Regions from separate parts of the Shewanella woodyi ATCC 51908 genome, predicted to be linked through region 2. Evidence: predicted binding sites of a transcription regulator. Region 2 holds the regulator's gene; the other holds the start of a gene.
The links. The regulator MetJ, encoded in region 2, represses methionine synthesis genes. The targets are predictions, from matches to a motif close to TAGACGTCTAGACGTCTA.
Positions count from the first base shown of each region.

Region 1: metH (methionine synthase) is a predicted target of MetJ. The motif match lies at 1,908-1,925, and genes of this name have one in related genera.

Region 1 covers NC_010506.1:4,957,384-4,961,776, reverse strand. Annotated here, with positions in the region: gene metH (methionine synthase) at 1-1,761, opposite strand, end outside; gene SWOO_RS20965 (histidine phosphatase family protein) at 2,018-2,755, shown strand; cobalamin riboswitch at 2,906-3,107, shown strand; gene SWOO_RS20960 (ABC transporter ATP-binding protein) at 3,272-4,111, shown strand; gene SWOO_RS20955 (FecCD family ABC transporter permease) at 4,095-4,393, shown strand, end outside.
Region 2 covers NC_010506.1:864,052-868,444, forward strand. Annotated here, with positions in the region: gene SWOO_RS03185 (putative bifunctional diguanylate cyclase/phosphodiesterase) at 1-119, shown strand, start outside; gene SWOO_RS03190 (conjugal transfer protein TraF) at 468-1,661, shown strand; gene SWOO_RS03195 (sulfite exporter TauE/SafE family protein) at 1,875-2,609, opposite strand; gene metJ (met regulon transcriptional regulator MetJ) at 2,721-3,035, opposite strand; gene metB (cystathionine gamma-synthase) at 3,268-4,393, shown strand, end outside.

The DNA of each region.
Region 1 (4,393 bases), 1.8 Mb from region 2:
CGGGTTATTACCGCGAAATGAGAAGGAGACATTGGAGACACCGCCCGAGATCATTGCGTGGGGTAGAGTGCGCTTTATCTCGCGGGTTGCCTCGATAAAATCGACGGCGTAGTTATCATGCTCCTCGATACCGGTGGCGATGGCGAAGATGTTGGGGTCAAAGATAATATCTTCTGGTGGGAAGCCAACCTTGTCGACTAAGACGTTATAGGCGCGAGTACAGATCTCGACTTTGCGCGCCTCGGTGTCCGCTTGGCCTGTTTCATCGAAGGCCATGATAATGGCAGCAGCGCCATATCGTTTAACCAGTTTGGCTTGCTCAATAAACTTCTCTTCGCCCTCTTTTAGGGAGATGGAGTTAACGATCCCTTTGCCTTGAATGCATTTAAGACCGGCTTCGATCACCTCCCATTTGGAGGAGTCGATCATAATCGGTACGCGAGAGATATCTGGCTCTGAAGCGATAAGATTGAGGAATTTGTGCATCACCTCGACGCCGTCGAGCATCCCCTCATCCATATTGATATCGATGATCTGAGCGCCGTTTTCCACTTGATCGCGGGCGACACTCAGTGCTTCTTCATATTCGCCAGTTTTAATCAGGCGCAGAAACTTGGCAGAGCCAGTGACGTTGGTACGCTCACCTACGTTTAGGAAGAGTGAGTTCTCATCTATGGTCAGAGGCTCAAGGCCTGAGAGACGACAAGCCACTGGAATATCAGGCAGTTTACGCGCCGGGTGCTTAATCACAGCTTCACGAATGACGCGGATGTGATCGGGTGTAGTACCACAACAGCCACCGATAATATTGAGGAAGCCCTCCTCGGCCCACTCGCCAATGATATCGGCCATCTGTTTGGGGGTTTCATCATAACCACCAAACTCATTTGGCAGCCCCGCATTGGGGTGCGCCGAGACGAAACACTCAGAAATTTTTGATAACTCTTCTACATATGGACGCAGCTCTTTTGGTCCTAATGCACAGTTAAGGCCGATAGAGAGTGGCTTAACGTGACGTAATGAGTTGTAGAAGGCTTCGGTGGTTTGTCCGGTAAGGGTACGGCCTGAGGCATCGGTTATGGTGCCTGAGATCATGATAGGCAAACGGAAATCTTGCTCATCAAATACGGTTTCAATAGCAAACAGTGCCGCTTTGGCGTTGAGCGTATCGAAGATGGTTTCCACCATGAGGATATCGGCGCCGCCTTGGACTAATGCATTGATAGACTCAATATAGGCTTCGACTAATTCATCGAAGCTAACATTACGGTAGCCAGGGTCGTTGACATCGGGACTGATTGAACAGGTTCGGTTGGTTGGTCCGAGAACACCCGCCACATAACAGCTTCGGCCAGTCTCTTGTTCGACTTCATCGGCAGCGGCGCGGGCTAAGCGAGCACCCTCAAGGTTGATCGAGGCCGAATGCTCCTGCATGTCGTAATCGGCCATGGCGATACGAGTCGCGTTGAAGGTGTTGGTCTCGATAATATCGGCACCAGCCAGTAGGTAATCTTTATGGATCTGTTTAATCGCATCTGGCTGGGTGAGCACCAACATGTCGTTGTTGCCCTTAACATCGCAATGCCACTCCTTAAACTGCTCACCACGAAAGGCATCCTCTTCGAATTTGCAGTCTTGGATCATGGTGCCCATGGCGCCATCTAGGATAAGGATCCCATCGCTCAGTTGCTGCTTTAGCTGCTGCTCGAGTTGTTGGCCTTTCGCTTTTATGTTTTTGGTTCTTAGGGTTCCAGTGGTCATAAATTCTACCTGTTTTAACGACTTAATTGCTCAGGCTCAAGCGTGTGCCTATATTATAAATCTATACTTTCAGATGTTTACTCTGTTTTTATACCAATTTTAGTTAGTTTGGTATGCGGTTTTATCTGAACTTTATTTTGGATGTTTATACGTATAGACGTCCATAATAAACCAGAGTCTAGTGATAGTCGAGTATCCATCCTATACCGATTAGAATTGCTTGACTAAGAGGGGATAGATTGCAAACTTAGGCAGTGTGGATATTGAAGGTGTGGATATTGAAGGTGTGGATATTGAAGGTGTGGATATTGAAGGTGTGGAAGGAAGAGAATGTCGGAGGCGATGGATGGAAGAAAGTGAAACGCAAGATTGGAGCAATGGTAAAACGACCAGCCTTTACCTGATGCGTCATGGTGAATGCGAAGGTGGTGATATATTACGAGGCCAAACCGATGTGGCCTTGAGTCAACTTGGCAAGGAGCAGATGCAGCAAGAATTAGCTGGGTTAGATATTGAGTTTGAGCAGGTGATCTGCTCTCCACTGCGCCGCTGTAGCGAATTTGCTTTAAGCCTCTACCTTGAAAAGGGGATCCCGCTGAAGATGGAGGATGGGCTCAAAGAGATAGACTTTGGTGACTGGGACGGCGAGACACTAGAAACACTGTTTCAGCAGAGCTCAAGTGTGTTGGATATGTACTGGAAGAACCCTTGGGCATTTACGCCACCTAATGGCGAGACGATGCAGGAGTTTGAGGCCAGAGTAAATCAGGGGTGGGAGAGGATAATAAGCCAGTACAGCGGGCAGACCTTGCTACTGGTGACCCATGGTGGTGTGATCCGCCATCTAATGTCTAAGGCATTAGGTGCGACAGGAGTCGCAGGCTTTTACACCCAGCTTGCACTGGATTATGCCTGCGTGGTGAAGATCACCGTTTACAGCTCAGCTCAAGGGGAGCTATTCACTAAACTGCATTGGGGTGCTAATGGCAATTGAATTAACTATAAGACTCGAAAATTCAATCGCTACGGTTTTACTCAGCTATTAAACACGGCATAATAGCGCCATCTAGGATCTGTTTAACTTGGCTGCTGATAGAGTGAATGCCCAGAGGCAGATCCGCAAAGTGAGGTGTTGAGAGCGAGCAAGTGCTGAGTACAACAAAGCGCTTGAAAGTGAACTCAACCTTAAAAGGGAATTGGGGAGTAGCATTTAGCTATTAATGGCCCAAACTGTACCCGCAACTGTATGTGTTTTAAAGAGGTCGTTAGGATCTAACCTAGGACCTAGGACATGAGTACCTCTTTAAACCATGAGTCAGGATACCTGCCTAACTTTGTCGCTAAAAAACTCGAGCGGGTAACTCGAGGGGGCGTTTCAAATGCTGTTTTTTCACTGCACCAATTGGCAGTGCCACGTCATCATCAATAAGTTAAGCCAGTTCGGGTTCCTTCGTATCTCGATGTTTATCATGCCTGAAATTTGCCGCACAAGATGCACATGGGGCGTTAAGTGATAGAGCGAATTGTTCAAGAGACTGAAATACTTAAGGTCGATAACTTAAGCTGGCATGCCGATGAGCGTGAGATCTTATCCGGTATCCACTTCTGCCTAACAAAAGGGGAGATGTTAGGGATCATTGGTCCCAATGGTGCCGGTAAATCCAGCCTGCTGCGCTGTCTCTACCGATATATCAAACCAAGCTCAGGCGCAATTACCCTTTTTGGTGACGAGATAGCAACGCTATCAGCAAAGGAGTTTGCTAAGCGAGTAGCGGTTGTACTCCAGGACACGCCACACCATTTTGACCTGACCACAGCGCAGCTGGTGGCTATTGGGTTAACTCCCCATAAGGGGCCTTTTGAGATAACCACAGCTAAAGACAGAGAGGTTATCAATGATGCGCTAGCAAAAGTGGGGTTGACCCATAAAGCTGGGCAAGCTTATGAGCACCTTTCCGGTGGTGAAAAGCAGCGTGCCTTGATTGCCCGGGCGATAGTGCAACGACCTAAACTGCTGATTTTAGATGAGCCTACCAATCATCTAGATATTCGTTATCAGATACAGATCTTAGAGCTGCTTCGAAGCCTTAATATTTCAGTTATCACCTCTATTCATGATCTAAATCTTGCCAGTGCCCTGTGTGATCAGTTGCTGTTATTAGATGGAGGAAAGTGTATCTCCCATGGCGCACCTGTAGAGGTGTTAACTGAGCAGCGAATTGGGGACGTGTTCGGTGTCTGCTGTAAAGTCGAGCCGCATCCTCAACATGCCAATCCTCAGATCAGCTATTTTTATGGCTACTCCTCAATTAAAGAGAAGCAAGGGAGGCAAGATGACAGTGGCAGTTAAGTCTGGCCTACATCAGGTTTGGGTCAACCTCTCGCTCTTGATTATCTCGCTTGTCTCCTTAGTGGCTGCTGCGAGTTTTGGCGCTGCGGATCTCTCCTTTGTCGACGTGTTGAGTGTACTAGAACATAAAGCTTTTGGTTCGGGAGTCTCAGAGGGAGCTGGCATTGCCGAGCGGATCATTATCGAACTCAGGTTTCCGCGGATTTTACTGGCTTTTACCGCGGGAGCGGGACTCTCTATTGCTGGTAGTGTGTTACAAACCGTGACCCGTAACCCGTTAGC
Region 2 (4,393 bases):
CGGTGATCTGTGAAGGGATAGAAACCGATGAACAGTATAAGATGGTCAGTGATTGGCAAGCAGATATGATCCAAGGCTATCTAATCAGTAGACCAAAGCTTTGGAGTGAATTTTACTGAAACTAAAATTTTCCCCCTCTATTTCAAACTCCCTTCTTAATCAAATTACCTAGTTATCCACAAACCTATATCTTTTTGTTCTATTTACTTCTTTGCTAATTGAAACTTTAAAATTAATAGATATCAATTGGTTATTTTTAGCCAAAAGAGAGTGCAAAACCTTTGTTAGAGATTGAGATATTTATTTGTTATTTCTGTTTGTTTTTTGAGCGCTCATCACACACAATTCCGATTGTTGAACTATCTTTAAATTCCACTGTTTTTTGTCTTTGGTTCCCATTGAATCACGCTTAATTTCCAAGGCACAACTTCAGTGAATAATGATAAGTAAAGATAAGGGATGAATGGATGAAAAAGCTAAAATATGCAGTGTACTTCGCTTTGTTATTACCTTTCACCACCATGGCTGGTCAGCAATATTATGAGGCCCGTAGTGACGCTATGGGAGGCACGGGTGTGGCGTCATCTAACCGCGAGGGTGCAGCCTTTATTAATCCAGCTCTTCTAGCACTGCAAACGCCACAGTTTAATGATTTCTCCCTACTTTTACCGGTACTTGGCGCCGATGGTGCAGATAAAGATCAGATGATTGATAAGTTTGATGCGTTAGAGGAGTCCTATGATGGATTAGAGGCTGCGATTAACGCTTCGAATGCCGCTGCTATCGATCGATTTCGCACAGATCTGATTAACGATCTAGAGTCGCTAAAAGATAACACTGCTTATGTCAGTGCTGGCGTTGGTTTTTCGCTGGTGATCCCTAACGATAAGATGCCAATGGCGGTCTTCTATAAAAGTTATATCGATGCCATTGGTGTTACTGCCATTGAACAATCAGATATCGATGCTCTAACTGTGATAGATCCTAATAATCCTCCAGAAGTGTCTGATCTTGATTCTCAAGGGGCTGTTGTTGCGGGGGCCGTTTCGGATTTAGGTGTGGCAATTAGTTTTCCACTCTCAATCGTTAATATGCCGATATCGGTTGGGGTATCCCCTAAGTTTCAGCGCATCGATACCTATAACTATGTGGTAAGCGCAAATAACTTCGAGTCCAGTGATTTTAATGACTCCAAATATCGTAACGATGAGTCCACGTTCAATCTGGATATTGGGGTGGCGATGCAGCCCATTGAGGGGCTGGTTGTCGGCTTATCTGGGCGTAACTTAATCAGTCAAGATGTGGATACGGTTGAGGCTCAAGGACGTAAGTTTACCTATCAGGTTGAGCCCCTATTTACCGCTGGAATCGCCTATGACTGGGAGAGTCTGACATTAACATCTGATATCGATTTAAATACCCATAAACGTTTCGATGAGATAGAGGGAACTCAGTATTGGCGATTAGGTGGTGAAGTGAGGGCTCTGGACTGGTTAGCGCTGCGCATGGGCTATCGACACGATATGAAGGACAATACTTCCAATATCTACTCATTAGGCACTGGCTTCTCTATTGGGCAGACATTTTACTTAGATTTTACCGGTATGATGGGTAGCGATGATGCTATTGGTGGTGTGCTGCAAACCTCATATCATTTTTAGCGGCTAAGAAGGGCGTTTGCAGGGCCATTTAGAGATAGCTTAGTTGCGAGAGTGAACGAGTTTCCTTTGAGTGTGCCAACAAGTTGGCTGCGAGTACAAGCAATACGTCGTAGGTTTGTGTCACTTCTCTTTCTCGAAGAGCGAAGGTCACTCTTGAAGTATCGCTGATACGCACTAGCAGTGACAAAGTCACGCTCTCGGAGCATCTCGTTTTTACAGCTCAATTAACGATTTTATCGTCAACACTAATGCGCTGATAGAGCAAAGTACCAAGGTCATGCTGCGTGTTTTATTTTTATCTACTCTCCCGACCAACCTGCCAGCCACTAAGTAGCCTAATATCACCGAAGGAAGCAGTAGCAGTGATAACCAAAGCTGTTTTAACTCTAGTAATCCTGTCACGGCTAAGATGGCTAAGGCTATGGTGGAGCTGAAGATAAAGAAAGCTGAGAGCGCTGCTCTGAATTGGTTGGCATCTTTACCTGAGAGTAAGATGGCTAATGGTGGGCCACCAATGGCCGCTATATTACCAAATACACCAGATATGACCCCTGCTGCAAATAGATTCTTGCGATTCACGACTAAATTAAACTTCATTAGGCTTAAGATCACGGCTGCGGCTACGATCCCAGCGATGGCGAGTCCCAGTATCGGTTGAGGAGCAAATATGAGTAAAGCAGCACCTAAAAAGCCACCAGGAATACGACCAAGTAGTGCGTATTGCAGGCCGTTAAACTCCAAAGCACCACGTTCTCTAAAGAGGGTCAGTAACGAGATAGTAAACCCCATGATGATCACGGGAGCTGGAACGAGATCAGGGTCAACAATGTAGAGCAGTGGCGAGGCCACAACAGCAAGACCAAAGCCAATTAAGCTTTGAGTCAGTGCACCAAAGAAGATGATGATAGATGCCAGTAGCAAGGTGGTAGGTGCGATTAACTCAAACACATTGAATGTCCATTAGCCGAGCACAATATTGAAAATTAATATAAAAAGAACAAAGTAAAACAAACAGGGACCGCATTGCGGTCCCTGAGGTGAGTATATATTTATAAAAGCTTACTCGACATCTTCCCACTCAATCCCCATCTCATCCATTAAGCGTTTTACTTCCGCTGGGATGCTGTCAGGCTTATCTTTTGAAAGATCTTCATCGTTAGGCAGTGGCTGGCCAGTGTAAGCATGCAAAAAAGCTTCACATAGCAGCTCACTATTGGTGGCGTGACGAAGGTTGTTGACCTGACGACGTGTGCGTTCATCAGTCAGTACCTTAAGTACTTTCAAAGGAATGGAAACAGTAATTTTCTTTACCTGTTCATTCTTTTTGCCGTGTTCAGCATAGGGGCTGATGTAATCGCCATTCCACTCAGTCATTGACTCACCTGTAAATTCAAAATTCGGGGCAGATTTTAACCCTTTAATTTGTACAGTCAAATTATTGCCTCTTATTTCCATTAAATGCAAATAGATTTCCATATGTTCGGACGTCTAAACGTCTAATTGGTTGACGAAGAGGTAACTCTTAGGTACATTTAGACGTCCAGACATCTCTTTGTTCTAATCGATATGAAGTATGATGTGCAGTAGTCAGTATTAGGAGCAGTAGATGACCGAACGTAAGTTAGCCACGATTGCCGTGCGTCAGGGGATTGAGTCCGATACCCAACATGGTGCCGTAGTACCGCCGATCTATCTTTCCACTAATTACTCCTTCGATGGGCATAAAAACCCAAGAGATTTTGATTACAGTCGCTCAGGTAATCCAACTCGCTCAATTCTTGGCGATGCCATTGCAGGCCTTGAGAAAGGAGCCACTGGCGTCGTAACCTGTACGGGAATGGCAGCCATCACTTTGGTCACTAGCTTGTTAGGTCCAGACGATCTGCTTGTAGTACCTCACGATTGTTATGGTGGTAGCTACAGATTATTCACTAATTTGGCTAAAAAGGGTCAATTTAAGCTGGCGGTGGTTGATCAAACTGACAGTCAGGCTTTAAGTGAGGCGATAGCACTAAAACCTAAGATGGTTTGGCTTGAGACGCCATCGAATCCACTGTTAAGGGTGGTTGATATCGAGGCGATTGCGCAAGCAAGTCACGAGGTTGAAGCACTTGTGGTCGTCGATAACACTTTCCTCTCTCCCATTTTACAGCAGCCACTTCTTCTAGGGGCTGATATCGTGATCCACTCAACGACTAAATATATTAATGGCCATAGTGATGTTGTAGGTGGCGCTGTAGTGGCGAAAGATCCAGAACTTGGTGAGTTGCTGCATTGGTGGTCAAACACCTTAGGGCTGACAGGTTCGGCGTTTGACAGCTATCTGGCTCTACGTGGTCTTCGAACCTTGCCTATCCGTATTAAAGAGCATCAAGCTAATGCTGAGCGAGTGCTAGAGGTGCTGACAAACAGTAGCGCCGTCGACAAGGTGTATTATCCTGGGCTTAAAGATCATCCCGGTCACGAGATTGCCGCTAAGCAGCAAAAAGGCTTTGGCGCTATGCTCAGTTTCGAGTTAAAAGGCGGAGAGGCCGAGTTAGTTGCCTTTTTAGCGCAACTTTCTGTGTTTTCTGTCGCAGAAAGTTTAGGTGGGGTAGAGAGTTTAGTCGCGGTTCCTGCGACAATGACCCATAGAGCGATGGAGCCAGAGGCACGAGCCGAGGCAGGGGTTAAAGAGACCCTTATTCGCCTCTCTGTCGGTATTGAAGATGCTGATGATTTAGTTGCAGATA